DNA from 2 places in the Paenibacillus rhizovicinus genome. Region 2 is predicted to be linked to the other one. Evidence: riboswitches for the same ligand, from Rfam matches in the RefSeq annotation. Region 2 holds a riboswitch; the other holds the start of a gene.
The links. Region 2 has a riboswitch for cyclic di-GMP ahead of GZH47_RS08100 (PilZ domain-containing protein). Riboswitches for the same ligand answer to the same signal wherever they lie in the genome.
Positions count from the first base shown of each region.

Region 1: linked by a shared signal. The riboswitch ahead of GZH47_RS26425 (ATP-binding protein) and the one ahead of GZH47_RS08100 (PilZ domain-containing protein) in region 2 are both predicted to bind cyclic di-GMP.

Region 1 covers NZ_CP048286.1:5,937,343-5,952,850, forward strand. Annotated here, with positions in the region: gene GZH47_RS26410 (ATP-binding cassette domain-containing protein) at 1-203, shown strand, start outside; gene GZH47_RS26415 (ABC transporter permease) at 200-1,015, shown strand; gene GZH47_RS26420 (bifunctional diguanylate cyclase/phosphodiesterase) at 1,104-3,893, opposite strand; gene GZH47_RS26425 (ATP-binding protein) at 3,930-5,744, opposite strand; cyclic di-GMP riboswitch class I at 5,829-5,918, opposite strand; gene GZH47_RS26430 (cell wall hydrolase) at 6,341-7,339, shown strand; gene GZH47_RS26435 (DinB family protein) at 7,542-8,000, shown strand; gene GZH47_RS26440 (family 10 glycosylhydrolase) at 8,160-9,884, opposite strand; gene GZH47_RS26445 (DeoR/GlpR family DNA-binding transcription regulator) at 10,084-10,854, shown strand; gene GZH47_RS26450 (heparinase II/III family protein) at 11,079-12,935, shown strand; gene GZH47_RS26455 (YyaL domain-containing protein) at 13,036-14,199, shown strand; gene GZH47_RS26460 (sugar phosphate isomerase/epimerase family protein) at 14,293-15,051, shown strand; gene GZH47_RS26465 (AraC family transcriptional regulator) at 15,250-15,508, opposite strand, start outside.
Region 2 covers NZ_CP048286.1:1,738,314-1,753,821, forward strand. Annotated here, with positions in the region: tRNA gene GZH47_RS08035 (tRNA-Ser) at 24-114, opposite strand; tRNA gene GZH47_RS08040 (tRNA-Asn) at 124-199, opposite strand; gene GZH47_RS08045 (SprT family protein) at 228-707, opposite strand; gene GZH47_RS08050 (hydrolase/acyltransferase) at 809-1,162, shown strand; gene cmpA (cortex morphogenetic protein CmpA) at 1,278-1,412, shown strand; gene GZH47_RS08060 (Tex family protein) at 1,551-3,791, opposite strand; gene GZH47_RS08065 (MBL fold metallo-hydrolase) at 3,860-4,492, opposite strand; gene GZH47_RS08070 (thioredoxin family protein) at 4,497-5,063, opposite strand; gene GZH47_RS08075 (undecaprenyl phosphate transporter UptA) at 5,164-5,772, opposite strand; gene GZH47_RS08080 (cupredoxin domain-containing protein) at 5,988-6,434, shown strand; gene GZH47_RS08085 (dehydrogenase) at 6,553-6,870, shown strand; gene GZH47_RS08090 (hypothetical protein) at 7,009-7,365, opposite strand; gene GZH47_RS08095 (O-antigen ligase family protein) at 7,455-9,593, opposite strand; gene GZH47_RS08100 (PilZ domain-containing protein) at 9,827-10,543, opposite strand; cyclic di-GMP riboswitch class I at 10,626-10,719, opposite strand; gene GZH47_RS08105 (HD-GYP domain-containing protein) at 10,748-11,830, opposite strand; gene GZH47_RS08110 (GGDEF domain-containing protein) at 11,864-12,553, opposite strand; gene GZH47_RS08115 (histidine kinase N-terminal 7TM domain-containing diguanylate cyclase) at 12,574-14,241, opposite strand; gene GZH47_RS08120 (class I SAM-dependent methyltransferase) at 14,355-15,508, opposite strand, start outside.

The sequences.
Region 1 (15,508 bases), 2.9 Mb from region 2:
AGATTACGGCGCCGATGGCGAACGCCGACTTGGTCACCGATCTGCTGATCGCGCTTCGCGCGGCGGGGATTCCGCTTGACGAGGTGAGCGTGCAGAAACCGACCCTCGACGAGGTGTTTCTCACCATCACCGGCCACGGCGTGAAGGATGACTCGCAATCCGCTGCCGAGGAAGCGAACAAAGCGAAGGGGGCCAAAGCATGAGAACGACTACGACAGCAATGAGATCGGGCGCCGGTCTGAAAAATCATACGAGCTTCCGCCAGTCGGTGCGCCATTCGCTCATGATGGCCTATCGGGGGCTGTTGAAAATCAAACGCACGCCGGAGCAATTGTTCGACGTGACCCTGCAGCCGATTATTTTCACCCTGATGTTTACCTACATCTTCGGCGGAGCGATCTCCGGGGACGTACAAAGCTATTTGCCTATCATTATCCCCGGCATACTCGTGCAGACCGTCATTACGACCTCCATCGTTACAGGCGTACAGCTGCGCGAGGATATGGATAAAGGGGTGTTCGACCGGTTCAAATCACTGCCGATCGCGCGCATCGCGCCGCTTGCGGGAGCGCTGCTGGCCGACACCGTCAGGTATACGATCGCAACCGTGCTCACGTTCACGATGGGCTATATCATGGGTTACCGGCCCGAAGGCGGCCTGGAGCATGTGGCGATCGCCGCGCTGCTCGTGATCTTCTGCTCCTGGGCAATCAGCTGGATCTTCGCCTTCTTCGGCGTAATCGCGCGGACCGCTTCGAGCGTACAAGGGATATCGATGCTCGTCTTGTTCCCGCTCACCTTCCTGTCGAATTCGTTCGTGCCGACCGACACGATGCCGAATTGGCTGCAATGGTTCGTGAAAATGAATCCGATCTCGCATATCGTTACGGCCGTCCGCGATCTGGCGAACGCCGGTACGATGGGCTGGGATCTCGTCATCTCCCTGATCGGCGCAGCCGCTATCGTCGCGGTCTTTGCTCCGATTACGGTACGCGCGTATATGCGCCGGACCTAGCACTTCGGCAATTCCGGTTGTTCATTATAAAAGGTGGCGCAGGAATGAATTCTGCGCCACCTTTTGTTTACCCGTTTCTTCAGCGCCCTTAATGCAGCTCCACGGCAAGCGGCGCCTGCATATAAGTCATCTCGAACTGCGCGGCTGTCAATGGCTTGCTGAACCAATACCCCTGCATATGCGAGCAGCCTTGCCGTTCAAGCAGAATGAACTGCTCCTCCGTTTCAATTCCTTTGGCTATGACATGAATATCCAAATTGCGTGCCGCCGCGATAATTGCTTCAATAACCGCATTGTTCAGCGATGATTTGGAACCGTCGTGCACGAACGCCATGTCGATTTTGATCGTATGGACCGGAACCGTTTGCAAGTGGCTCAAGGAGGAATACCCCGTTCCGAAATCGTCAATGGCGATGCTGACACCCAATGCCTTCAAGGCATTCAGTTTGGCGGTGACGCGATCGCTCCCGTCCAGCGCAATGCCTTCCTTCAATTCGATCGCCAAGTACTTGGCATCCAATCCGGTCTGAAGCAAAATCCGTTGGAGGGTTTGGACCAGCTGGTCTTGCTTAAACTGCTGAGCGGATAAATTGACGGCAATCGGAATCGCGCCCAGTCCGGCTTCCTGCCAAATTCTCATCTGTTCGCAAGCGGTTTGAATGGCCCATTCGCCGATGGCGATCAGTTGTCCGCTCTCTTCGGCAATCGGAAGAAACTCGCTCGGCGGAATGTTCTCGAGCACCGGATCCGTCCAGCGAAGCAGCGCTTCCACGCCGGCCATATTCCTTGTTCGCGCATGGAATATCGGTTGGTAGTGGAGGGTGAAGCGGCGTTCTTCCATGGCTTGGCGCAGCGATTGTTCGATCGATATTCGTCTGGTATGCACATGGTTCATCTGCCATTCGAAGAAACGATAGCTGTTTTTCTCCTTTTTCGCGGCATACATGGCAAAATCGGCATTTTTCAAGAGCGTTTCGGCATTGTCTCCATCGCAAGGATACAGCGCGATCCCGATGCTCGTCGTGACGTAGACGGTTTCTTGGTTCAAGCGGAAAGGATCCTCCATCGAGGCCAGGATGCGCCGGGCCAATGCACCGGCATTAACGCGGTCGGCCTGCGGGAACAGAATGACGAATTCATCGCCGCTCAATCTGGAGACGGTGCCGTTATCGCCGGTACAAGCAGCGAGCAGGCTGGCAAACTGTTGGAGCAGCAGGTCTCCCATCGGATGACCCATCGTATCGTTAATGAATTTAAAGCGGTCGATATCCAGAAACATGACGGCTACGTGCAGACCGGTCTGCCCCGCGTGCTCCAATGCTTCGGCGATCAGCTTATTGAACAAGTTGCGGTTCGGTAATCCGGTCAACATATCATAGTAAGCGAGTTTCTTGATCGCTTCCTCGTAGCGTTTCTTCTCCGTGATATCTCTGGCAATCGTTTGCACGAAGGATTGGCCTTCAAACTGAACGCGGATGGACGTGGCTTCGATATCGATCAGCTCGCCTCCCCGTTTAACCATCTTCAATTCGATGGAATCCGAGGTTCCATCGCCGGATAGCACATTGTGCTGCCAGAGCTCCATCGCCGGATGATAATCGTCGTGAATGAGCGAGATCAGCGGTTTGCCGATCAGCTCGCTGCCGTCCTGGAGGTCCAGCGTATGCTTGACGGCGGCGTTGACGAAGGTGATGAGCCCGTCATTTTGCACGAAAATGGACTCCGGCGAGAACTCGATCAGCCGGCGGTACCGTTCCTCGCTTTCCCGAAGCACTTGTTCCACTCGCTTCCGCTCGGTGAGGTCGCGGATGTATACCGTGAAAATGAGCGCTTTCTCTTTCTTGATTCTGGTCACGGTCATTTCGATCGGAAACTCGCATTGATTCGCATGTAGAGCCGTCGCCTCCATGCGTTTGCCCAGCATCGATTTATTGCTTGGCGCAAGCAGTCGGCTTACGCGGGCGCTGCTGCCAGGATGGGGCGGGATAAGCCGATCGGCCATTTGCCTGCCGATGACTTCTTCGCGTTTGTAGCCGAACAGCTGCTCCGCCGCCGGATTGAACTCGATAACCGTTCCCCGATGATTGAACATCATGATGCAATCGATGGCCGAATCGAGAATCGAGCCTTTCAAAGCCAGCTGTTCCGCCAAGCGCTGATCCGCCGTCAACGAACTGATGAAGCTGATGCCGAAGATCACGATCGTACCGAAGGCGACATAGATCGCCATGTCGACATAGTCCATATTTTGATTATCCATCAGCATGGTCATGGCGTGATCGGGAATGGTCATCGTGGCAGCGGCCATGCCCGTGTAGTGCATCCCCGTGATGGCGATACCCATGAGCAGGCCGCTCATCCAGAAGCTTTTGTGCGTATGGAAGGAGAGGAAGAGCGCGGTAATGGAAGCGATGATGGCAATGATGATCGAGAGCGTGAATAGATAGGGATTATAAGAGATCGCGACCCCTTCCAAAGCGGACATGCCGATATAATGCATCCCGCTGATGGCGAGTCCCATGAAACCGCCTCCGATCAGCAGCTTGTACTTGTTAAAGCGCGGGCGGCTGGCGGATGCGAAGCCGAACAATGAACCTAGGAAGGACACGAGGATCGAAACGGCGACCGTTGCGACATGGTACGATGCGCCCTGGGGCAAATGGAAAGCGAGCATGGCGATAAAATGCATGGACCAAATGCCGAGCCCCATGACGAAGGCCCCGCCGACCAGCCACAGCGTCTGCTTGCGCCCTTTGGATGACAGGACTCGCTTCGCTAAATTCAATGCCGTGTAAGAAGCGAACAGCGCAATGATAAAGGATAAACAAACCAGATACACATTATAACTGCTTGTCAGGTGAGTAGAAGCTTCCATCATATCCTTCACGCTCTTTTCCGTTTGTCATCTGGAGGATCATAGGGCGCCGTGAGAAATCAGCTCGTTTGCTTCGATTTCATGCCGCTCAATAGGGTGTGATCGCTGTGATGCGTGCGGAAGGCTTATTTTAAACGTCGTTCCGATTCCCGTAACGCTTGAGATTGCCGTCGTGCCTTCATGACTCGCAATGATTTTATTGCTGATCGTCAGTCCGAGTCCGGTTCCTTTCTCCTTCGTCGTGAAGAAAGGCTGTCCGATTTGATCCAGCATGTCTTGCGGAATCCCGCAGCCGTTGTCCGTAACGGACGCGACAATGGCATCTCCCGCCCGCTCGATCCGAACCTGGATCGTCCCCCCTTGCGAAGCCTCGATCGCATTCTTGATAATATTAATGAAGACTTGCTTGATCTGGTTCGCATCGCATTGAATGAACAGCGGGGCTTCCTCGTACTCGATTTGAATTTGGACGTCGTTCAGAATGGCCTGCGATTCGATCAGGGAGATCACGTGCTCCAGCAATTCGCACATGTCCATCGGTTTCCGATGCGCGTTCTGAGGCTTCGCCAACATCAGAAGCTCGCTGATGATAAGCTCCATGCGGTTGATTTCGGACATCATGATCGGCATATATTCCGGCTTCTGAATCCCTCGCTGCAGCAGCTGGACGAAGCCTTTGACCGAAGTGAGCGGATTTCGGATTTCATGCGCGATCCCTGCCGCCAGCTGTCCGGCCAGCGACAGCTTCTCCGAGGCGCGGATGAAGGATTCATTCTTCTTGCGTTCGGAGATGTCGGTGAAATTAATGACGGCGCCGACGACGGTCCGTACATTGAACATCGGCGTGATATGGAACTCCACGGGGAGCGTTTCGCCGTTCTTGTGATAGATCATGTCTTCGGCCGACTTCTCGGTCCCCGTGTCGTAGATGTTCCGAACCGGGCATTGCGGTTCGCCATTCACGGATGCGAGGAAGTACGGCGGTTTGCCGACAACCTCGGCGGATTGAAAGCCGGTGATCTTGGCTGCCGCCGAATTCCAGAACACGACGTTCTTCTGTTCATCGAGCCTTAATATGCCTTCGTCAACCGAGTTTAAGGTAAGGGAATACATCATGTTCAACTGCCTCAGGCGTTCTTCGCTTTTCTTCAGCCGGCTGTCAATCATCAGAATGACGACGGAGTACACCAGGATGATCGCCACGACGAACACGACCGTGATGGCGAGAATCAAATTGTTCATATTTTGAACGGGAGAATTCTGCGGCCCGTGAATGTGCTGCGGATGGATAACCGGCATGTTGCCGTAATGAAGAAAACTAATGGCTATGGACAGAGCGAGCGCGCTCAGCATTTTGAGCCAAATCCCTGCTTTGAAAATCCGTTTTTCATGAAACACGCCAATGAAGACAGGCATGAACAATAGGATGGACGGAACGGAGAACGGTTGACCGAAGTGCATGTCCTCGTTCATCTTAACGGCATGCATGCCGACGTAGTGCATCGCGCAAATGCCGGCCGTTTGCACGGCGCCTGCAGCAATCAACAGCTTGTTCCGTTTCCTCGAGACAGCATATAAGAAGAGCGACAGCGAGAAGAAGGACATGAAGATGACGATGAACATGGACAGGAATACGGTACCGAATCGGTAGATCGCGTTAACATCGAAGGGATAGGCCAGCATCGCGACGAAATGCATGGACCAGATGCCGACCCCGAATACGAATGCAGCGCTTACAAGCCAGAATAATTTGGCATAGCCTTCCGTGAACATGCGCTTTACTAGATGCAAACAGATTAATGAAGAACAGAAGATTTGCAGAAAAGCCGCGCTCGCCAATAAGAAATGTCCCATGATGCCTCCTGAAAATCATGTTGTACCGGTTCTTCGTGATAAAACAAAAAAACCCATCAGGTGATGAATGGATTTCCGATTTTACTCGGCAGCCTTGTCTACCGTCGTATCGCTAGATACATTAGGCCATGGCTTTGCGTCCCACAGTTTCCAAATGGTTTGCCCTTATCGCAGGTATGCGGTTGGATGGGACTGGAAACGGATTCCCTTTAATTCATTATAAGAATAACCGATCCAATGTATATAGCGAATTTCGTCGAAATGAAATAGCGAATCGTTCAATCGCATCTCCGATCCGTTCCGGGATCTCTCCAATCAAATTCAGGAGGTGTCCGCGGCTGCAGTTGCAAACTGGCGGATACGCTTCTGGGAACAGCGGCATCAAACGGTTAAACATCGAAAAGCCGCGTCCGGCTGACGTGGCATTTTTGGGTGAAACGACAATTTTTTCAACATTTTGCTAAAGTTTTTATTAAATTTCATTGAATTCTGTGAAAATGTTAATCCAAATGCGCTTACCGGCTATGTTATAATTTTGCCCAGAAGATGAACGTTGGAAGCTTAATCCAACCAACTTGCTCAACTGGGAGGTACGCATGATCAGAGATAGCAAGCCGGCGAGAAGGCTAATAACTGCAGCGATAATGGGATTGCTGATGCTTTGCATCGGACCGTTGTCCATCGTATCCGCAGCGTCGACCGCGGTTGCAGCAGATGCGATAATTAAAGTGAACGGCGAGAAAGTGAAGATGAGCGGTTCAGAAGCTTTCGTCTTCCTGAACAGGATGTACGTGCCCGCGGCTCGGATCGCCGAGGCGTTCGGAGCGAAAGCAAGCTGGGACAACGACAATGAGGAATTAACGTTACATACGGCATTAGGCGATGATATCGTGCTCGGAAACGGCGTGCCCGTTGTTTATTTCAACGAAGAGCGCTATCGGATGGATGCCTATCCGTTCGTGAAGAACGGCAGGCTGTTCATTCCGCTGCGCCAGCTGGCGGACTTGCTCCATGCCGACATGAATACGAATGAAACGGCAGACGTGATTAATTTAACGGCAGTGAAGCCGGCTGTCGTGACGGAAGCGTATGGTTTGGATGAAATCAGCGCGGATTTCGGTATCGGCAAGTCGATGCTATTGAAGCGGAACGGGTTGAGCGGCAACGCCGTGATCAAGCCGGGCACGAAGCTGAAGGTAGCGATTCCGTCGTTCTTCGATCAAGCTGCGAAGCCGTACACGGAGGCCGATTACTTGCTCCTTGCCAAGATTACGATGGTTGAATCAGGTTATGAATCGTATGCGGGACAGCTCGCGCTAGCCAATGTGATCTTAAACCGGGTGAAGGACCCGCGCTTCCCGGATTCGGTTCGCGACGTGATTTATTCGGGGAGACAGTTCCCTCCGGCCCATAACGGTCTGCTGGATCGAAGCAAACCGAATGCAACTGCCCTGCGCGCTGCCAAGGATGCGTTGAACGGCCGTAATAACATTAAGAACGCCGTATATTTCTTCAATCCCGACATCTCCACCGGATCGTATTGGTCCAGCCTGGATGTGGTCGCAACGATTGGCCATCATCGTTTTGCAAGATAAATGAGCAAGCAGCCAAGTCCGCTATGGTCTCCGATTGAAGCCATAGCGGATTTTTTTCGTTGCGGGGCTTGTTCCGTTGGCATAAGAGACAGGAGCTGCGGATCGGGCAGTCAAGAGGATGAAATGCGGCTCGCAGTCGGCTATAATGATTAAGGCCGTCTATCGAGGCGGAAAATTGCGGTAACCTTAAGGAGCGTATGAGATGACGACGATCAACGAATTTATTGGCGAATGGCTAAGCCATCGCAAAGTACTGCATCAGATGCTGGAAGACGTCACGACAGAACAGCTTCAACTGAAACCATGGGAGAAAGCAATGACGCTTTCCGGACTGATCCTGCACATTACCGGAGCGATGGGCATGTTCGCCAACACGGTGAAGAACGGCGTTTATACGCAGGCTGTTCCGCCAAAAGCATTCACGACCATCGATGAGCTTCGCGCTAACATCGCGGCGGACACGGAAGAAACGGAAGCGATCCTGAGATCCATCGCGCCGGAACAGCTGGAGCAATCGATCGATTTCTTCGGTCATGCCATGACGGGCAGCGCGCTGCTTCAGAATGCCAAAGACCATGAAATTCACCATAAAGGCCAATTGTTCATCTATTTGCGCCTGGCAGGCATCGAGAAACTGCCGTTCTTCGTCTATCGCGGCTAGATTGCAGCAGACCAAGAGAGATTGCGCGAGGCGGATCCGCTGCGTGACTGCTCGGCTGTCGATATCGAACGACAATATAAAACCGCTAGACGCATGAGGTTCATGACGTTTAGCGGTTTTTTGTGTCATCATGCGCTTGAAAAAGCGGGCAGATGACGATTATTTGCCGGGAACGTAGTAAGCGCGAAGCGCATCCTTGATGCCGAGCGGATTGCCGCGCAGGTCTTTGGCGCTGAAGAAGACGTCGCCATCCACCTCCGGCTTTGTCTTGTCGTAGTCCAGCTGGCGGATCACCTCAATGGAAGATTGCCAGCCGACCTCCGCGGTGCCCAGTTTATAGGGCGAGTGGCCAATGTAGAGATCCACGCCGGTGCCTTTCACTTCGTTCGCCCACCAGTCAACCAGCTTGCCGTACGGCACGGCCAAGTTGTCGAAGCTCCAATAGATTTGCGGCGTGACGTAATCGACCCAATGCTGCTGGATCCACATGCGGACGTCCGCATACATGCTGTCGTAGTCGGTGACGCTCGCTTTCGTCTCCGAGCCGGTCGGATCGGCGCTCTTGTTACGCCACACGCCGAACGGGCTGACGCCGAAACGAACGCCGGGCTTCAGCGCATGAATCGACTCGCTCAGTTGGCTGATAAACGCGTTCACATTGCCTCGCCGCCAATCGCCCAAAGTCAGGTTCAACGGATTATACGCTTTGAATGCAGCCGAATCCGGGAACTCGCCGCTCGAAGGATAGAAGTAATCATCCAAATGGACGCCGTCGATGTCATAACCGCTTACGGCTTCCATGATCGTATCGATAATATGCTGACGCACCTCCGGGATGCCCGGATTCAGATACGGTTTCCCGCCGGAGTAGACGATCCAATCGGGATGCTGCAGGATGACGTGATTCGGCGCAAGCGTATCCGTCTTGGCATCGACGCTGGCCCGGAACGGATTGAACCAGGCATGAAACGTCATGCCCCGCTTATGCGTTTCCGCTACCATATACGTTAATGGATCGTAGGTAGGCGCTTTGCCTTGCTTCCCGGTCAAAAATTTGGACCAGGGAACGAGGGACGACGCATAGAGCGCATCGCCGGCAGGTCTGACCTGCACGAATACCGCGTTCAGCCCCATGTCCTGCAGATCGTCCAAGAGCTGCGTGAATTCCGCTTTCTGCTTCGCTTCGTCGCCTGCGGATGCGGCGCTCGGCCAATCCAAGTTGTAGACCGTCGATACCCAGGCGCCGCGCAGGGAAGCTGTGCTGCTGCCTTGTCCGGTGCCGGGGTTCGTGCCAGTGCCAGTGCCAGTGCCAGTGCCAGTGCCAGTGCCAGTGCCAGAACCGGGGTTCGTGCCAGAGCCGGAGCCAGAGCCAGAGCCAGATCCCGTTCCGGAACTGCCCGTGTCATAGAGAAATATGGATTTGCTTGCCTGTTCCCAGACTACCGTAAGTCCCAATGATTCGCCGACGAACCGCAGCGGCACCATGACTCTTCCCGACATGATCTGGACGCTGCCGTCCAGCTTGACCTGCTTGTCATCGACGAGCGCGCTATTCTGTCCGCTTTGCAATTTAATGAGCGTATGCGAACGTTGAATGGTCACGGAGCGCGATGACGGGTCCCAGTTCACGACGGCGCCGAGCCCTTCGCTAATAACGCGGAGCGGCACCATGGTCATATTCAGCTTCGGTATTACGTAGGGAGGGACGTCAGCCGGTAATTTCTCGTCCTCCAGATAGATCGCAATGGCGTTGGCTTTGGAAACGGATGATTGCTGAGAGGCGGCTTTCGCGTCTTCCAGCCGGACGCTCATTGCGAATAAGAGCAAAGCAAGCAGCAGACAGCAGATTCGAGTTGATTTCACAGTCGGGTGATCGGTAGTCATAGTTCCTCCTAAGTGTTGGTATATACATAGACGCGGAAGGATAGCTCGAGGTTGCGAGGAATCGCGAATGCGAGGATAAAAGACTTGCATGAATGCGATCGAAAACATAAACTGAACATAGAAATTACAAAATGAACATATATGAACGAACTATGCGTTTGGAAGAATTAAAATCAACGCAAAACTAAGCATGAAAGCGATGAACGGAATGAACCCACTGCGAAGATACGAGAAAATCATGGAAATGCTGCTGGCCGAGAGGGAAGTAACGGTCGCCGAGCTTACCGAACAGCTGCACGTGACAGGCAAGACAATCCGGGAGGATCTGGCGAAGCTGGAGGAGAAAGGGCTGCTGCTGCGCATTCACGGCGGGGCGGTGCTCGCGCAGGAGAATCAGCACGGCATTCTGTCGCCTAAGCAGGACGAGGTTCCGGTCGAGCATCGGGAAATCGCGGCTGCGGCTGCGGCGCTCATCGAGCCGAACGAGGTGATCGCATTGGACGGTGGCCGGACGACGCTGGAGCTTGCCAGACGGCTGCCGGATCAGCCGCTGACGATCGTGACGAACGACCTGTTCGTCATCGCGGAGCTTGCCCGCAAAGAACGGATACGCCTTGTCGTTCCCGGCGGCTATCAGATGCGCAACATGCTGATCGGCACGGAAGCGGAAGCCTACATCCGCAAGCTGAATATCTCCAAGGCGTTTCTGTCCGCCACGGGCGTTCATCCGGAGTATGGCTTCACGATCTATTCGGGCGAATCCGTCGATATTAAGCGCGCGTGGCTGGAAACGGCAAAATCGTCTTACGTGGTGGCGGACCATCGTAAATTCGGGCAGGCGGCGCTGTTTACGTTTGCCAAATTAAACGAGGTCAAAGCGATTATTACGGATTCGGCTATGCCGTCCGAGACGGCGGAACGGTTTAAGCAAGCCGGGGCGAGCCGGATCGTGCAAGGAACCGAGCATTAATTTGACGGGCGTACCGGCGTTGTTCCCGGTATGACCGGACATTGGACAGGCGCGATGGCAGTGATTTTGCCGTCGCCGGGCTGCTTCATGCAGCGCGGTTCCGCGCGAAGTGGAAGCGCTTTATCCTGTGCGGATAATGCGCGACGGCCGCGGCAGAATGGATGGTTGCACGGCGCAGCTAGAATCGGCTTCAATGCAGGAAATTCAGGAGAGGAGAGATCGCGATGAATCGGGCGTTTATTCGCGCAAGCCTGGAGAACGGAGCGCCGTCCGGCGCAGCACTGTTGTTCCCGTCAGAGGACCAAGCGCAATTCTGGAGCCGGGTGAGCACGTCGGCGGACTACGAGGCTATGGTCGCGGAGATTAAGTCGGAGGGACTGAGATTGCTCGGGGAGCCGATTCCGGAGCTGCGCTACTCGCTGTTTACGCTGTTCGAGACGACGGGCAGCAGGCTGGCCTATGAAAGGGTCTATTTCGAGAAGCGCAGAAGGCTGAACGCGATGGCATTCTTGACGCAGCTGGAGCCGAACGATGAGCGGTACCGAACGGCGCTGCACGATGTGATATGGTCGATTTGCAATGAATATACGTGGTGCCTGCCGGCGCATTTGCGAGATTCGGCAGAAACGGACGGCGGACAGGCGTTCGCGATCGATTCGCCGGAATGGAGCAGGCGGGAGCGCAGAACGGCGATCGATCTATTCTCGGCGGAGACGGGCTTTGCGTTATGCGAGATTGCATGTCTGGCCGGATCCGAGCTTCCTCCCCTCCTCCGGAGCAGAATTGTTGAAGAAGTCGTCCAGCGGTTGTTCAAGCCTTACTTGCTTCAAGGTCCTTACTTTTGGGAAACGGTCGATAATAACTGGGCTTCGGTTTGCGCAGGATCCATCGCGTCTGCGGCGCTTCTGCTGTTGGACGAAACGGAACGATTGGCGGAAATCGTGGAGAAGGCGCTCGGCACGATGAATCATTATTTGTCCGGCCTGGGCGATGACGGCGCTTGCTTGGAAGGCGTCGGCTACTGGAATTACGGTTTCGGCTATTTCGTTTATTTCGCCGATTTGCTGGAGCGGCGGACGAAAGGCGCGATTGACTTGTTCGAGAACGATAAAGTGCGGCAGATCGCCCAATTCCAGCAGAAGGCCTATCTCGACGGCGATACGACGGTTAATTTCTCCGACGCCGTTCAGCATGCCAATGTCCAAATCGGTCTCTCGCACTACTTGGCCGGCCGTTATCCGGAGACAGCGCCTCCGCCGAACGCGCTTCGGGCGCCGTTCACGGAGGATCATTGCAGCCGCTGGGCGCATGCGTTCCGCAACCTGCTCTGGTTCGACCCGCAGATGAAAGGCGAGAGCTGGGCGAGCGGCGATTATTATTTGCCGAATGCCCAATGGCTCGTTTCCCGCACCGCGCCGGGAGCCGGGCGGTTCGGTTTTGCCGCGAAGGGCGGCCATAACGAGGAGCCGCATAACCATAACGATATCGGCCAGTTCATCCTGACGGGCGATGGCGAGGTATTCGTCTGCGATCTCGGAAGCGGCGAGTATACGGCCGACTATTTCGGAGCGGGGCGGTACGGTTACGATTGCAACGGCTCGCAGGGGCATTCCGTCCCGGTCGTGGACGGCAAGCACCAGATCGCGGGAAGAGCAAACGCCGCCCGCGACGTGACGGTGTCGATCGGCGAGAAGCAGGACGAGCTGATGTTCGATATGGCAGACGCGTACGGCTTGCCGCAGCTGGAATCGCTGCAGCGGCGTTTCGTGTGGCGGAAGTCCGAGCTGCCTTCGCTTACGCTGGAGGATGTCTACCGTTTCTCATCCGTGCCCGGCGCTATCGTGGAACGCATCGTTTCCCGTATCAAGCCGGATTTGACGCTGGCCGGCATTGTAACCCTGCAGAGCGAAGAAGGGCGGAGACTCGCGATCCGTTACGATGCCGAGCAGCTGCGGCCAAGCGCGGAAAACCATACGCTGGCCGATCATTTCGGCCGGGAAACCGACTGGCATGCCATCGATTTTCAGGTGCTGGCGCCGAGGCTGGAGCAGCGGGTTCAGTTGACGTTCCAGTTTGAATGATCGGCGCGCTGCACAGCTCTGTGATTAAGCGAAATCGCTGGATTGAAGCAGATGATGAGGAACTTTGCTCGCCATTCATGATGAAACGGGAGGGGTACAGATGAATCAAATGAACCAAACCCATGAAGCGCTGCAAGACGGGCAAACGCTCGATTGGCTGGAAGGGGCATGGCAGCAGACGGCCGCCAAAGTCACGCGCACAAGCAAACGCATCGGCAGCGGTTTTCCGCATGCCAGCGTGAACGGCGTTTACGCGCTGGAGGCGCCGGAATGGTGGACGGCGGGCTTCTGGCCGGGTCTGCTCTGGCTTCTGCATGCGGAAGAGGGGGACGCTTCGTTCCGGGAACTGGCTCAGCGGTGCGAAGAAGCGCTTGACCCGGTGCTGGCGGAATATTACAGGCTGGATCACGACATGGGCTTCATGTGGACGCTGACAAGCATCGCGCAGTATAAGCTGCTTGGCACGGAAGAATCGAAACGCCGTGCGCTCATCGCCGCGAACATGCTGGCCGGCCGTTTCAATCTGAAAGGCCGTTACATTCGTGCCTGGAATCCGTGGAGCGAAGAACATGACAATTCCGGCATTGCCATTATCGATTGCGCAATGAATATGCCGTTATTGTTCTGGGCGTCGAACATGACGGGCGATCCCCGTTACCGCCATGTGGCCGAAGCGCATCTGGATACGGTGCTGGAGCATTTCATCCGGCCGGATGGATCCGTTTATCATATCGTCCGGTTCGATTCCGTCACCGGGGAGTGCGTCCAGCATATCGGCGGTCAAGGCTACGCGCCGGAATCCGCTTGGTCGCGCGGGACGGCGTGGGCGTTATACGGCTTGACGCTGGCTTACCATCATACGGGCAAGACGGCGTATCTGGACGCGGCGAAGCGCGTCGCGCATTTCTTCCTGGCGCATTTGCCTGCGGACAGCGTGCCGCATTGGGATTTCCGTCTCCCGGCCGGCGTCGAACGATTCCGGGATACGTCCGCCGGCGCCTGTGCGGCGAGCGGGCTGCTCTTATTGGCGGACAAAGTTGCGGACAAAGATGCGCCGTACCGTCCGGCCGCGATTCGGATATTGGAGTCGCTGTACCGGAATTACGGCGCCTGGGAGAACGAGAACGAAGAAGGCCTCATCCTGAGCGGGACCAGTCACTATCCGGAAGGCAAGAACGTCAACGTGCCGCTCATCTACGGCGACTATTTTTTTGCGGAAGGCTTGGCAAGGTTGAAGGGCGCGGCAGCGACATTCTGGGAGTAGCCCGTTGCGTGAGCGTATGAGTGGCGTATGAGTGAGCGAGAAAGCCAGCGGTTTGCGATCCCTATTCCAAACGATCGAAGGAGGACTTTATTCATGATTTTAGGCGCACAATTGTATACGGTGAGAACGTTTACGCAGACGGAAACGGACATCAAGCGGAGCTTGCAGAAGATTGCCGCTATGGGGTATTCCACGATTCAAGTATCGGGCACGGGCAAGATCGCGCCGGAGACGCTGAAGGGGATTTGCGACGAACTGTCGCTCCGCATCGTATTGACGCATGTCGGTGCCGACCGGCTGGTTAACGAGACGGAAGCCGTCATTCGGGAGCATGAAGTGTTGGACTGCCCGTATATCGGCATCGGCGGGCTGCCCGATAAATACCGGACGACGGACTGGTACGGCCATTTCGCGGCGGATTTCCGGGATGCGGCCAAGCAGATCGCGAACGCCGGCAAGCTGTTCATGTACCACAACCATAATTTCGAATTCGAGAAAATCGGCGGCAAGCGGATGATCGAACGGCTGGTCGAAGACTTCTCGCCGGAAGAAATGGGCATTACGCTCGATACGTACTGGGTGCAGGCTGCCGGCGCGGACGTGTGCGAATGGATCGGCATTCTGAAGGACCGTCTGCATTGCGTGCATCTGAAGGACATGGACGTTCGCGGCATGACGCCGGTCATGGCGCCCGTAATGGAAGGCAACATGAACTTCAAAGCCATCATGAAGGCGCTCGAGCAAGCCGAATCGGTGAAATATCTGCTCGTGGAGCAGGACACCTGCGAAGGCAGTCCGTTCGATTGCCTGCAGACGAGCTACAACAACCTGGCCTCGCTCGGCTATCGCTAAAATAAACAAGCAGCCAATCTTCCTTACAGTGGAAGATTGGCTTTTTACGTTCGTTTGCTGGAGGGCGGCGTGCCCGGCAAGGCGGCCTGCGCAGAGGTGCGCGGAACGGGGTCCCGGGAAGAGGCGTGTCACGGCACCCCGCGCAGAGGCGCTGCACGGCATCCTGCGATGCACTGCACTGCACGACAACCCGCTACGCTACCCGCCCCGTTCGCCGCGCTTATAAGCCGACGGCGTCATCCCCGTCATCTGCTTGAATTTTTTGTAAAAGTAAGATTCGCTGTCGAAGCCGCATTGGGCGCAGATCGCTCCGATACTGTCGTCGGTGCGCAGAAGCAGCTCTTTGGAGAGCATAATGCGTTTCACGACAACATAGTCGGTCACGTTCATGCCGGTCAGCTGCTTGAAGACGCGGGAGAAGTGGGACGGCGTGATGGCCGCCCGGCGGGATAAGTCG
Region 2 (15,508 bases):
CAATCGGCCGAACGCCATAAAAATGGCGGAGAAGGAGGGATTCGAACCCTCGCACCACTTACGCAGTCTAACCCCTTAGCAGAGGGTCCCCTTGAGCCACTTGGGTACTTCTCCAAAAAAAAATGGCTCCCCGAACAGGACTCGAACCTGTGACAACTCGATTAACAGTCGAGTGCTCTACCAACTGAGCTATCAGGGAATAGCAATTAGTGACAAGAAATAATGTATCATGTCTTGGAAATGAAGTCAAGCTTGTACAATAATAATTGTCCGCGGCATTTTCCGCACGCATAACGGCGCGGATCGGTCTTCCGTTTGCGCATATATTCCATGCCGCAGCTGCGGCAAAGCAGCTTGAAACGGAACGGTTCCGGCTTGCGTTTCTCCCCGGCCGGCAGTGCTTTGCAGAACCTCGTCCCTCCTACTCTCGCGAGCAGCTGCTTGAAATCCTGATCGCGGTGATTGTAGCCCCGCTTCATAATATGAAGATGATAGTGGCATAGCTCATGCTTAATGATCTTCTCCGTCTCTTCCTCGCCGTAATTGCGGAGCTGGTGCGGACTGATCTCGATATTGTGCGTCTTCGTAAAGTAGCGGCCGCCCGTCGACTTCAGCCGCCCGTTAAAGGTAGCCCGATGGCGAAACGGAAGCCCGAAATACTGCTGCGATACCCGTTCGACCCATTCTTGCAACACATGATCCTGCATCCTTCAATCTCCTTAAGCGGTTATACTTGAATTTTAAAGGACGAATACGCTACACTGTCAAGAGGTATTCATCGGATGTTAATGAAGGGAGAAGTTAAAGTATGGCTATTATGCGATATATCATCATGAAAAACGGACAGGAGGTTTCGTTCGTCGAAATGCCTGCTTCGCATGCCTATCAGCTGAGCGCGCTGAATTTGCGCCTGCATAAAGAAATCGACAAGCTGACGGCCAGCCATGTGCCTGCGCTGCCTTACGCGATTGCGGAATGCGAAGACGTTGAGCTGCATGACAAGTCCGTCGTCATCCATTCCGGTCTGGCGTACATGAACCAGCTGGAGCAGGATTTTGCCTCGATCGAGGAGAAAACGTACCCGCTCATCTCGCTGCTGACGGAAATCCGCGCGCTTCAAGCGCAGCTGGAACAGTGGTACGAAGAAGAATTCGACATGTAATGCACGGCAAATACGACTTTTCTGCATGAGATGTCAGTTGGACCTGCACGGACATTCGCCTACCTCCATACACTACTTAGTACAACGAGTGAGAGCTGGAAGGAGGGCGAGGGCGATGCCGCAATGGCTGTGCAACCAACTGATGCGTGCTTTCCTGAAAAAAGACCGCCGGCAGATTCGATTGTTGAACGACTGCTGGTATTTCTATCGTACCAGTCAAGGTCAAGGTGACGATTCCGTAACACTATAATGCAGCGATTCTACCAACTCAAAAGGGTGCTATCTCTTTGCAGCGATGTCAAGATACGACGCGGCTGCTCGGAGATAACACCCTTTTTCAACGTTCATGATTGCGTTCGAATCGCCGATAAGGACGGGCTGACGCCGGTCAGCCCGGTTTGCGCATCGTAAGGCTGACGCGCCCTTTCTTCGAATCAACGCCGAGCACCCAAACCGTCACATTGTCGCCGACAGAGACGACATCCATGGGATGCTTGACGAATTTGCCGCTCAGCTGCGAAATATGGACAAGTCCATCGTTCTTGATGCCGATATCGACGAAAGCGCCGAAATCAATGACGTTCCGCACCGTGCCTTGCAGCTCCATGCCCGGCGTCAAATCTTCGATGCTGAGCACGTCCGTATGGAAAATCGGCGCAGGCAGCTCCTCGCGCGGATCGCGTCCCGGGCGAAGCAGGCTGTCGACAATGTCGCGCAGCGTCGGCACGCCGACGCCGATGTCCGCAGCCGTCTTAGCCGGATCGATCGACGACAGCGCTTCGCGGAAGGCCTCGGTACCGAGCCCTTCCAGCTTCAAGCCCAGCGCTTTGCACAGCTTGTCGACGACTGCATACGATTCCGGATGAATAGGCGTCCGGTCAAGCGGATTGCTGCTCTCGGGAATACGGATGAAGCCGATGCATTGCTCGTATGTCTTGGCCCCTAGACGCGGAACCTTTTGCAGCATTTTCCGATCCTTGAAGATTCCCGTTTCCTCGCGGAATTTCACGATATTCTTCGCAGTGGTGGCATTGATGCCGGCAACATAGGAAAGCAGCGACGGAGAAGCCGTATTCACGTCGACGCCGACATGGTTAACCGCCGATTCCACGACGCCGCCGAGCGATTCTTCGAGCCGCTTCTGGCTGACGTCATGCTGGTATTGGCCGACGCCGATCGCCTTGGGCTCGATCTTCACGAGCTCCGCGAGCGGATCCTGGAGACGTCTGGCAATCGAAACCGCGCTGCGCTCGGCCACGTCCAGCTTCGGAAACTCTTCGGCCGCCAGCTTGGAGGCGGAATAAACGCTCGCGCCTGCCTCGTTGACGATAATATATTTGAGCTCGCTTGCGCCTTGCAGCTTGTCTGCTTTGCGTTTGCCGATCAGCGTCGCAATGAACTGCTCCGTCTCGCGGGAAGCGGTCCCGTTGCCGATGACGATGAGCGCCACGCGGTACCGGTCGATCAGGCCGTTGATCAGCTTCTCCGCTTCCGCGACTTTGTTGTTCGGCGGCGTCGGGTACGAGACGGCTACTTCCAGCAGCTTGCCGGTCTCGTCGACGACCGCGAGCTTGCAGCCGGTCCGGAAAGCCGGATCGACGCCGAGCACGACATTGCCCCTCACCGGCGGCTGGAGCAGCAGATTGCGCAAATTCGCGGAGAAAATGCCGATCGCATGCTCCTCCGCCTTCTCCGTCAATTCGCCGCGCACCTCGCGCTCGATGGAAGGCGCGATCAGACGCTTGTAGGCGTCCTCGATCGTGGCGAGAAGCACGGAACGAACGGCAGCAGCCGTTCCCATCCGAAGCAGCTGGCGATCCATGTAGTCGTGGATTTTGTCCGCCGTCAAATCAAGCGAAACGCGAAGCACGTCCTCCCGCTCGCCCCGGTTAATAGCCAACGTGCGGTGAGGAGGCAGCTTCTTCAGCGGCTCTTGGTAGTTGTAGTACATTTCGTACACCGTTTCTTGAGAAGCGTCCTTCACTTCGGTGCGCAGGATGCCATGGTCGAACGTGTATCTGCGCACCCATGCGCGCGTCTTCGGATCGTCCGCGAGCTGTTCCGCGATGATGTCCATCGCGCCTTGCAGCGCTGCATCCGCCGTCTCCACGCCTTTCGCGGCATCGACATACTTCGCCGCTTCTTGCAGCGGCTCGCCTTGGCGCGGCTGGGACAGCAGCCACTGCGCGAGCGGCTCAAGACCGCGCTCGCGGGCAACGCTTGCGCGCGTCTTGCGCTTCTGCCGGTAAGGCCGGTATAGATCTTCGATCTCTTGCAGCTTGACCGACGCGTTGATCGCGCCGCGGAGCTCTTCCGTCAGCTTGCCCTGCTCATCGATGAGCCGGATAACCTCGCGCTTGCGCGTTTCCAAGTTGCGCATATATTGCAGCTTCTCTTCGATGGCGCGAAGCTCGTTCTCGTCCAGCTCGCCGGTCATTTCCTTCCGATAGCGGGCAATGAACGGGATCGTATTCCCTTCGTCCAGCAGCGATACCGCCGATTTCACTTTGCCGTGCGGCAGGTTCAGCTCCGCCGACACCCGCTTGACGATGACCGCTTGCTCGGCGGCAAGCTCCTCGGGCGTCAATTCGATTTTGCCGGAGAGTCCTTCCGTTTCTTCATCCTTCATCCGCTGCTTCGTTTCAGCCACGTGTGCAATTCCTCCATTTGAATGAATAGAACCCTTCGTACCGGCGGTTAGGCCGGCACGTAAGGGTTGTTTGCCATCTCAAATCCAATTGTCGTTTGCGGACCGTGGCCGGGATATACCCGAACCGCGGGATCCAGCTTGTACAGCTTCGTCCGAATGGAATCGAACAGGTCGCGTTCCTTGCCGCCCGGCAAGTCCGTACGGCCGACCGATAGTTTGAACAGGACGTCCCCGCTGATCAGATGGCCGTCGCACAACAGGCTGACGCTGCCGGGCGAATGACCCGGCGTATGCATGATATGGAACGTATGGCCGATCAGCTCCAGCTTCTGGCCTTCCGACAACGCGAATTCCGCGGGAGCCGTTGTCAGCGGCGGCGTAACGTCCGACCAGCGCGCGGAGCCGTTCTTGCGGGCATCCTCGAGCCAATCGGCCTCTTCGTCGTGCAGATAGACCGGACAGCCGAACGCCTGACGCATGTCTTCCACGCCGGCCATATGATCGAAATGCGCATGCGTCAGCACGATCGCTTCAATCGTTACTTCACGCTCGCGGATGCGCCCGATCAGGCGCTTCGGTCCCATGCCGGGATCGACCACGAACGCGCGTTTGCCGGTGTCCTCGGTGATGAGGTAACAGTTCGTTTGCAGCGGTCCCAGCGTAAACGTTTCGATACGCATCGTGCTAAACGGAAGCCAGCAGCTCGCGGAGCTCGGAAATGATCAGCTGCTGGTACGCCGTTCCATCACCGTAGCGGCGTCCGATTTCTTGACGGGTCGCCGTCAGGTTCTCTTGATAATCCGCTGCTTCGCGGTCCGTATTCGCTTGTTTGAACGCCACCATCGGTTCCTGCACGTACGTCGGGCGCGGTCCCCATTGGCCGAGCACGGCGCCGCCCGTATCCACGATCAGCACGACCGGAATCGAACGGCCGCCCAGCGTCAGAAACTCGTCGATCGTCTCGAGATGCTGCTCCATGATGAGCACTTCTACCGGCATGCCGGTCAATTCCAGCGCCTTGAACACGACCGGAACGTTGCGGACGACATCGCCGCACCAATCGGCCGCGATGATCAAGCAGCGCAGGTCGTCCCGATTGTTAATGGATTCGAAAAATTCGCGGTCTTCCGCGTTCGTCCATTCAAAGCGATTGCCCCAATCCTTGAACGCATCTTGGTTCTTCGTCATCGCTTCGATGAATTGCTGCGGGCTAATGCCTTTGCCCAGCTTGCTCGCTACATTTTTACCCATTATAAAGGCCTCCTTGTTCGCCCTTGGCAGGCGAAATGGTTGGTTCATAGCTTCCTCTATTTCCAATTGTATCAAACCCGTCGTACCGGGCACAAACGTTTTAGATGGATTTCCCGCGGCGTTTGAGCACTTTATACACCACGTATACGATCATAATGGCGATGGCGATCAGAATGGCCGGCTGCACGTACGGAGCTGCCTTGTCGTCGATGTCCTCCCACTTGTCGCCAAGGGAACGGCCAAGAAGGACGAACAGCACCACCCATGGAATGGACGCAAGACCGGTCAACGCGGTAAACCGCCAGAACGACATACGCGCGATGCCTGCAGGAATAGAAATGACCTGGCGCATGACGGGGACGAATCGGGCCGTGAAGACGATGCCGTTGCCGTAGCGCAGGAACCATTTCTCGGCGATATCGAGATGCTTCGGACTGATTTTGATGAATTTCCCGTATTTCTCGAAGAACGGCCGGCCGGCAATGCGTCCGATGCCGTACAAAATCCATTGCTGCGCGACGGCGCCGACGAACCCGAACAACAGCGCGCCGGTCAGCGATACCGTATGCTGCGATACGAGATAACCCGCGTAGCCCAGGACGATTTCACTCGGAATGACTTCAATCATCAGACCGATCAGTATACCGAAGTAACCGAGGCCTTCAATCCAATCCAATAGCGTATTAACCAAATCATGAAACCAGCTCATCCTTCATCTCCTATCATACTCTATTAGAGCCGCCGCTTGAGCGAGTCTGCCTCTCTTACGGTATTCTAGCATACTTGGAGACATGCCTTCCAGCGCGGGCGCGGCGGGGTATTCGGCGATCGGCGGGTCAGGGGCGGCGGCGTTCGGGCATCGGGGGTCAAGCCCGCGCATAGACTAGCTGTAATAATCCTTGTCCGAAAGGAAAGTGAAGCGCGATGTCCAATATTTTCGTCGTCAGCAAAAAACAGCTTCGTCTCATCTATTTGCTCGTGCTCGTCATCGTGTTTACGGCCGTCTGCCTGCGCTGGAACCAGTCGAACGCGGCGATGTCCGTCCCGAAAGAAACGCAGGTCTTCCAACTCGTGACCGGAGAGTTCAAGACGACGCTTGCTAACGGCAAGGAGCTTGAAGTCTATCGCTGGGATCCCGCCTCGATCGTCGTTCATAAAGGAGAGGTCGTGGAGCTGCGCATTACCGGAGTGAACGGCGCCTCCCATCCTTTTATCATCCAGGAGCTTGGCATTAAAGGCGAAGTCCATAAAGGGCAGACGACCGTCGTCCATTTCACGGCGGATCAGCGGGGAACGTTCGCGATCGAGTGCCTGACGCATTCTTCGCTGGCAAACGGCGGGCCGATGGTCGGATATATTACGGTGCTGTAGACCGGTGGAATGAGGGCCATGGACGGCCTTGCAGGGTTGGTGGTTAACGGGTTCTGTCGCTAGTGACGCCTGGCCCTCTGGACGCATATATAGGGGGTAGAGAGAGGAGTCGGTTACGATGAAACCTTCCGCCGCCACCCAGAAACACGCGTCCGCCTACCCCAGCGCACGTAAAATCAAACGCGCCTGCGAGAATGAGCTGTACCGTACCGTCAAGCGCCTTGGGGGCTATATTCCGAAGGAAAAAGTGGAGCTCGCCGAAAAGCTCTATGTACAGAAGGTTTTTCTGAATTTGCAATGGATTCACGAGCATTCCAGCAACCGCAAAGTGCTCTCCGACTGGTGGGACGAGAACGTCAGCGCCGAGATCGCGGCTCTGTGGGAAGTCGACCGGGAGAAGCTGTGCAAGGCGTTCCGGGACGCTTTTGGCGGCTGAATGATTGCAGTAAGGTAAATGATGGATGGCTGATCAACGGCTGCGGCTGGTGAACGATGGTGAACGATGAACGGCAGCACGGCTCTTCTGCTTCGAGAGAGCCGTGCTGCCGTTGTCGTTAATGAGAAGTATGCGAGGTTAGCCGATGATTGCGAAGGTTTCAACGCGAGCCGGGATGAACCGGGTGCGGAACAATACGCCATTGGCATTAAATGTGCGAATCGTGTACGAGACGTTCGTCAGCGTTTGGATGCTGCCGAAACGAACGACGCCGAAGCGGTCGAAGGCAGCCGTAGCCACAACGCGATTGTTGCGGACCAGCTGGGCGAAAAATCCTGTCGTGTCGAATGGAACGCCGTTATTTGCCACCCATACAACCGTCAGCCGGCTGAATATAGGACCCGATTGCTTGATCAAATTCAACGGTACCGAACGTTTGATCACTCTGCCCGTACTCGACGCTTTTAAGCTTGGTTTTACGCGCGTAGATGCCACTATCATCACTCCTTTAAGGTGAGTTGATTCAGCATATGCGAGAAGCATCTCCGCGGCGTGGACAATCCCATCAGTCGATTGGCCTAAAGTTAGGGTGCTAAAGCCGTTTTGGGCTCTGGGCCTGACGGCCGGGCGGCAAGAATTCGGCACTGTTCCGCAGCGGACCTGGCTTGTGCCGTGATTTCAAACCGCCGCCCGTTAGCCGTATAGCGGCCGTCGAGCGCCTCATACGCCGCGAAAAAGGCATCGGCTTCATCGGCCGCAAGCTTGGCCTCTTCCCCGCGGGACGCGGCTCGCAAGCTTTGCGCGAGCCGGGCCATCGTCACGACCGCTTCCGTCTGCTTCGCACGGTCGAAGCGGTCACGATCCAGCGCGCGGCGCATCCAGCCCGCAGCGCCGCGAACATCCTCGCGCGCGGCGGATTCCCGGCCGAGCGCCCACAACAGCGGCACGGACTGCGGCTCATAGCGCAGTCCGGCCGCAAGCAGCGCCGCCCGGTCCGGCGGCGGCGCAAGAGCGGCCAGCTCGATGCGAATCCGCGTCCAATACGGATTCGCATCGAGCGCCGCGCGGAGCGCGGCTGCACGTGCCGCGCCGGAGACGGCCGCAGCCGTCTCGCGGTGCCGCACCGCGGCATCGAGCCGCCAGCCGAGCACGGCGGCTGCGGCGAAACAAACGGCAGCCGCGGACAGCATCGCGGCCCGCCACATCACTTTTCCCCCGCCGATCCCTCCCAAACTCCCGTCACCTGCCTCAACTCTCCCCCCACCAAACAAACTTCCCTCAATAGCCTCTCCCCGCACCTCCGCACCGCTCGAATAATAAACCAGCCAGCCCAACATCAACAGCCACGCATAACCGAAGGACAAATCGAAATCGATCATTGCATGCAGCAGCAGCACGGCGATCGGCAGCAATCCTGCCCTGTCGCGCTTCCATAGAGGCAGCAGGACCGCCCCGGCCAGGAAAACGCCCGCGAACAGCCCGATTAGCCCAAGATCGAGCGCCAGCTCCAGCAATCCGCTATGAACTTCATTGCCGACGTACGGCTGCGACTGGACGCCCGTGAATAGGCTCCGCCAAGTATCGCCGCCCCTGCCGAGCAGCGGCGCCTCCCGAATCAGTTTCCAAGCATCGCGGTAGAACAAGCCTCTTGCCGCGGCAGTTGCATAGGGATTACCCGCTCCTCCCAGACGGCCAAGAATCGCCGAAGGCAGCAGCTGCAGCATCCCAATGACGGCGATGATCCATCCCGCCAAGGCCAAGCCCGGAAGGAGCCGAACGCGGCAGCGCCCGATCCAAACCCGCAAACACAGAAATCCGACGGGAGCAGCGCAGCAGATCGCCAACAGGAGCAGTGTCTCCGTAAGCGTTGCTCCGCCGCCGGTGCCGTTAGCCTCCCCCCGCAAACCGGCATGAACCACTGCCCGGCAAGCGGCGCTGCCGCACGCGAGCGTCCAGCCGCTGTAGAGCAGCCAGGCGAGGCGCTCTTTGCCGTGCAATAGAACAACGCCCGCGAGCCATGCCGCAGCCGCGGCAGCCCAAGCCCCTCTTGACTCCGTCAACAGCGTAACCAACAGGCAAGGAACGACTCCGGCCGACGCAAGCGCAAACCCGATCCTTGTACGGGCGCGCAGCAGCAGCAGCCAGTACCAGAGAAGGTAGGCGGCAGCAACCGCACCCAGGAAATTCGGATATTGCACGAAGCCCGCCAGCCGCGCGCCTACGGCGGACAACCGCGCATCTCCGGTCGTCATTACGATGGACGGAAACGACAACGCCCCCATCCACCCCGCCAATGCGCAGCCGATGACGGCAATTCCCGATGCCTGCATGGCGGCGGACAACCAAATCCGTTTCGCGGGCGATCCGAAGCCCGCATATAGAAATACCGTAAAGCCCGCATACGTACTATAGCGAAGCGCCTGCTGCAAGCTGCCTAACGCGGATGCCGGATGACGCAGCAACGCGGCGCTATATAACAATGCGGCCATAAGCAAGCCCAGTACAAGAAAGATAGGACGCCGATCCATGATCCCGCCCAGCCCCGTCCGCGTACGCCTCCATTGCCGCATGCCAATAGAGCCCATCGCCATCAGCGCGGACAGACAGACCAGCCACTCCCGTCTATAGAAGGCCTCGTCGAAAAACAGGCCGTAACGAAAAGCCGCCCCCGTCAGCGCCATCGCCGTCAACAGCGAGACCAAAGCCATCCACCATTTGCTCACTTCGAAACCATCCCTCGGCTGCACGTCTACGTTCGTCTACGTTCAAGAAGAAACGCTGCCTCCACCCAAGCGACGAGGCAAGTTTCTTCCCTTAGCAATATAAGCTGGTATAGCGAAAACTTATACATGCTTGCCCAATATAAATAAGGAAGACGCCGCCGGCGTACCGGCAAGACGTCTTCCTTATTCCTAGGTTTCATGCTAAGTTGATCCTATTTTCGAAACTGTCGATCCTATTGTCGGCTCTTCTTATCCTGCTTCAAATGGAAATAGGCGCCAACCTGCTTATGGATGAGAAATGCCCGCAAAGCCCTGTGCTGCAGCTCGTTCAGCTCCAGGAACCGAGCCCCGTACGTCGTCCATTCGGAGCTTTCATCCTTGCGGATGATCTCCACCTGGCATTCGAACGGAGCCTCCAGCTTCAAGGATGCGTCCACGATTTCGCCGCTGCTCAGTTTCGGACCGGCCGGCAGCTGGAACGCGACACCCGTGTCGCTGATGTTGCGCGTGACCAATTCGAACGTCTCTTCCACTTCCACAAGCGTAGGTTCATTCTGAACCATTAATGTCCTGGATTGTTTATGCTTCAACGTCCCCTGGACGACAGCGTCCACGCGCGGCGATTCGCGTCTTTCATCCAAGCCGGCGAATGATCGCTCCGGAAACAGGACGGCCAGCGCACCGCTTGCCTTCGCAATAACCGATGAACGCAGGCGATGAGTGCCAACAGGCGAATAGATGGTCAGGCTGACCGGGTCGCCCAGATCGAACTGCTTAAATTCGGTCAGCTCGATCTCCATCATATCTCCTTCCGCATGGGTCAATACGCCGGTTGAAACATAGCCGTCTTTCTCAATGACCGTTCGGCTGTGCAGCAACGCCTTGATCGAGAACTTCGGCTTGTCGCTGCCGTAGACGTCCTGGTTTTTCGCTTTCGTACCTCCGGTCAATTCGACTCCCCCTTATAATGAAAAAAAGCGCTTCCTATGCTTGGAGCCGCTTCTAGAACCCGGGTATACACCAGGGGTACATTTCGGCAGCCAGGCTGTCAGTTATCCGTCTTCGACGGACCTTAGACCCTTTGACTTTGCGTCCTTGCCTTTCGGCAAGTTTGCTAGTATCGATGTCTATGAAGTTGTTCGAGCTGACGCAGCTTACACTTCTTTGACAATCATCAGGCTTGGTTCGTCTTTGAGGTCGATTTGATAGCCGGTCGGCGGCGGCGTTCCGTCCGGCTCCCGGATGATGCGTACGGTCGGCCGGTGCACGGCAAGCGGATTATTCAGTGCGACAACCGCGATTTGCCCGGTATTGAGCAGCACCGACGTCGCGACGGGATAGATCGAAATATGCTTGCAAAAGATTTTGATAACGTCTAAATCGAAATACGTATTCCCCGCCGCGAACAGAAATTCGATCGCTTCCGATGGCGTAAACCGTTTCCGGTGCGGCCTTGTCGAGGTCAACGCGTCATATACGTCCGCGATCCCGACGATCTGCGCGTATTCGTGAATCTCGTCCCGCTTCAGCTTTCGCGGATAACCGGATCCGTCGTAGCGTTCGTGATGCTGCAGCGCGCAATGTGCCGACAAGAGCGATATATCATGCTGCGCCCGAATGATATTGAAGCCTTCTTCCGTATGCTTCTCCATCTGAGCCCGCTCGGCCGGCGTATAAACCCCGGTCTTCTTCAGCAGCTCCTTCGGTATTCTCGTCATGCCGACGTCGAACAGCAGCGCGCCCATGCCAAGCTCTTCCAGCTGATTTCGATTATATCCTTTGGCCAGCCCCATAATTCCCGACAAAATCGCGACATTGAGCGAATGATTGAACAGGTAACTATCGGCGACATGCATATTCGTTAAACTGACCATCATTTCCTCGCGTCCAATGAGATCCGTTATGATTTCGCTGAACACTTTCCGGAAGGTTCTCCCGAGCTCAGGGGCGATCGTTCTTCCTTTGATCACCGGCTGATCCATTAGAGAGGTCATCGTCTTGTAAATCACGTCCGACGCTCGATTCCGAGTGTCGTCCCTGATCGCCGAGGTCGGCTCCAATCCGTCCGTCATCGGATCTTCGATGAATAGGGTATCGATGCCGAGCCCCATCAATCTGTCGATGAAACGCTGGTTGAGCTCCACGCCGGAGCCGAGCAAGGTGTTCCCATTTTCCTGCAAAATAGGGCGGGCAAGCTTATCCCCCGGATTAACGGAGTGAATGTTGGTTTTTCTCATAGGTGATTCCCGCCTTTATCGCGTGCTAATCGTTTATGCCTGCAGCGCTGCCGGTTCGGTTTCTTGTGATTTGCATACATATTTGTCACCATACATTTTCTTATCGGCTGTATTCATCAGCTGGCTCAAATCTTTCCCTTGTTCCGGGAAAACGGCATGGCCGACCGCAACCGATAATCGAAGTCCGACTCGTCTGGAAACCACGAGCAGCTGTTCTTGAATTCGTTTGATCACCCGATCAATTGCCTTGTCGTCCGAATACGGACAAATCATGATGAACTCGTCTCCGCCCCATCTACCTACGAACTCGCCCCGATCGGAGCAGCTTTGAAGTGTCTCCGCAATCAGCTTAAGCGCCATATCGCCCTGCTGATGGCCTAGTCGATCGTTGACTTCCTTGAAATCGTTGACATCCAGCATAATAACCGTCATCCGCTTGCGTTTGCGGCTCGCCTGCCGAAGCAGCTTCTTGAAGGTCGTATCGATGAATCTCCGGTTGTAGGCGCCAGTCAAGCTGTCGATCGTCGCTTCCAGCCTCAGCCGATCGTAACTCCGGCCGAACATCCAAGCGGTCGGAAGCGCTGCGGCCGCCAGAACGGCTAACCCAAGCTGAACGGAAACAAGCATATGTCCTTGGCTCGATGACAGGTAACATAAACCCGCTGATACCGCCGTCATTCCTAATGACACGGCAGCAGCAATCCATCGTCCATGATTCGACATATCGCTGTTCCCCCTTCGGCTTAATAGTTAACGACTCGGTTGCGCCCATTGTCTTTGGCTCTGTAGAGAGCCGAATCGATGTTGTAAAACAATTCTTCCAAATAGCTCTTCACATCGTCGATCTGCAAGTCGGTTTGTCGCTCGACCACATGAGTCCCCATGCTGATCGTCACTGAAATCGGAGCCCTGCCGCGTCCCGTCGGCATGACGTTGGATTCCACGACCTCGCGAATGCGCTGTGCCAGCCGCTCAGCCTGCTCTTGATCCGTGTGAGGCAAGTAGACGGCAAACTCCTCGCCGCCGTAACGCGCCAAGATATCCGTACGCCGCAATGCTCCCTTGACCGCTTCAGCCGTACGCCGGATCACCTCGTCGCCGACGACATGTCCATAGGTATCATTGACAAGCTTGAACATGTCGATGTCGAACAAGAAGACGGCGAACGGAATTTTGTAGCGCAGGTTCGTCAGCACTTCGTGCTCCAGCTGCTGCATAAGAAACCTGCGGTTGAAGCAGCCTGTCAAGCTGTCCGTGATCGCCATCTGCTCCAGCTTCCGGTTGGCTTGAAACAGCTCGTCCTGCATATAGATCAGAGCGCGATTCCGCTCTTGCAGCGACGTGTTCTGTTCCTGAGATTTCAGGACATGGGATTTCAGCTCCGTAATGTCTTGAAGGGTAATGACTTTGCCCAGCAATTTGCTTCCGATAATTATTGGCGCTGCATGCAAGGACCAATATTGCTTCGGATCATGCTTGATGACGAGCTCCGTATGCGCCCGTTCGCCGGACTGCGAGCGGTACAACCGCATGAATGCCTCTTCGGTACTTGGGTCCAACAGATGAGCAGCAAGAAGCGCTTCCATTTCGAGCCTCTTGCCAAGGACGATATTAAGCTTGGGACATACGTTGCGGTTGATCTCAATAACGAATTCTTGCTCATCCAGGACGATGATGCCGACCGACAGCGTATCCACGACGTCCTGCTGCGCGATCTTCACAAGATCAAACGAACGATGCTTCTGCAGCGAGTACAGGAAGAAGATGTCCGAAGCTAATATGCCTAACGATGTGATACCAGGAATAACTGGCAGCCAAGGATCCAGCAAGACGTTCACCAACAGATCGAGCAGCGGAAGCGCAACCATTACGACGAGTCCGAGCAGCGCATTCTTCAAACGCGCACGTTCGGCTTGCTCCGTCTGGATACGCGCCTTATGCCAAAGCAATCGGGCCGAATATTGAAAGTAAGCAACGAGCAATAGAGACATGCACCAGAAAACCGGGCCGTATTCCCGTTCTCCATAGTCGCCATTAACGGGGGCGACGAACAGGTTCGCGGGATTCCAGATCATTGCGACAGACAGAAGCAGCGACGGTGCTAGAAATGACAGCACAACGTTTCGACTAGGCTTATAGTAGGCCCCGTGCGCAAGATACTTCGTAAAGAGCAGCCAGCCGAAGCCAAGCATCGATAAACCGACAAAGGATAGAGTGATATAGATGATCTGAAGGTGTGGACGATCTGTCGTGTGGACGCCGACCTGGCCGATGGGCCAAATCATCATGAAGAAGTGGAAGAGCAGATAAACCTTGTATTGCGCAGTGATGACGTTCTTGGCGAACACATAGATGAAGATGGAAAACAAACCAATGAGCAAGCCTAAATCCATGCCTATCTTAAGTCCCATGTACTCCACCCAAATCACTAGATAATTTTCTATGAAAAAAGACCTGGGACAATCTGCATATTCTCTTCCATTCTATCACACAGTTCAGATATTCGACAATAAGCGTTGTTACGTTATTTGACATCCCCGGCTGCGTTTTTGAGCCTGTCCTCAAGCGCGCGTTCCAAGTAAGGCTTCGCGCTGAGCATGTCCCTGAATGCCTCGTATTCCCGCCATTTCCGAAGGGCATCGCTGCCGCTTCCGGCTGTCCTGACCGCTCGGATGAGCATGTTCTTCGGCGTATGCTCCGGATCGATGAATTCCAGCATTTGCACGCGATAGCCCAAGACTTCCAGCAGCTGCGCGCGTATAGCGTCCGTTGCGAGCGCGGAGAAACGTTCCTTCAGCAGCCCGTGCGACAGCAGCGGCTTCATCGTATCGTTCGCGATCTGCTTGAACAGCTCATGCTGGCAGCAAGGGACGGATAAAATGACGGAAGCTCCCCATTCGACCGCCTTCACGAGCGCGGCGTCCGTTGCGGTATCGCAAGCATGCAGCGTGACGACCATGTCGACTTCCGTCTGATCCTTGTAATCGGCGATATCCCCGACTTGGAAGCGAAGCCGGTCATAACCAAGCTTGTTCGCGAGCTCCGTGCAGAATGCGATCACATCCGCCTTCAGGTCCAGGCCGACGACAGAAATCCGGCGTCCTTGCTGAACAGCGAGCAAGTGATAGAGCGCGAAGGTCAAGTACGACTTGCCGCAGCCGAAATCGACGATGGTAATCTCCCGGTCAGCCGGCAGGTAAGGCAGCACGTCCGTAACCATCTCGAGGAAACGGTTGATTTGACGGAACTTATCCTGCTTCTTCGCGATGACCTTGCCATCCTTCGTCATGATGCCAAGCTCCACCAGGAACGGCGCCGCTTCTCCCTCCTGCACGACCCGCTGTTTCTGCCGGTTATGGGACAGCGTTTCGTTCTTCTCGGCAGCCGACGGCGAGGTCGGCTTGCTGAGCACCGCCGCCTTGCCTTTCTTGGAGAAAAGCACCTGCACGTCGGCTTCGTCCGTCCGGATCAACGCCTGCCGGTAGTGCTCGATGAGCCATTCCGCCATACGCTTCCCCGCTAGGTCTTGCGGGACGTTCTCGTGCGTCACTTTGTTATCGATGTAATATTGAAACTGGTAGTGGAGCGACCCTCTCAGCTCCACCGGCCGAATGACAGTCTTGGCAGGGATACCGCCGTCCTTGCGGCGCAGCTGACTGAACGTCGCTCCTCTCAGCC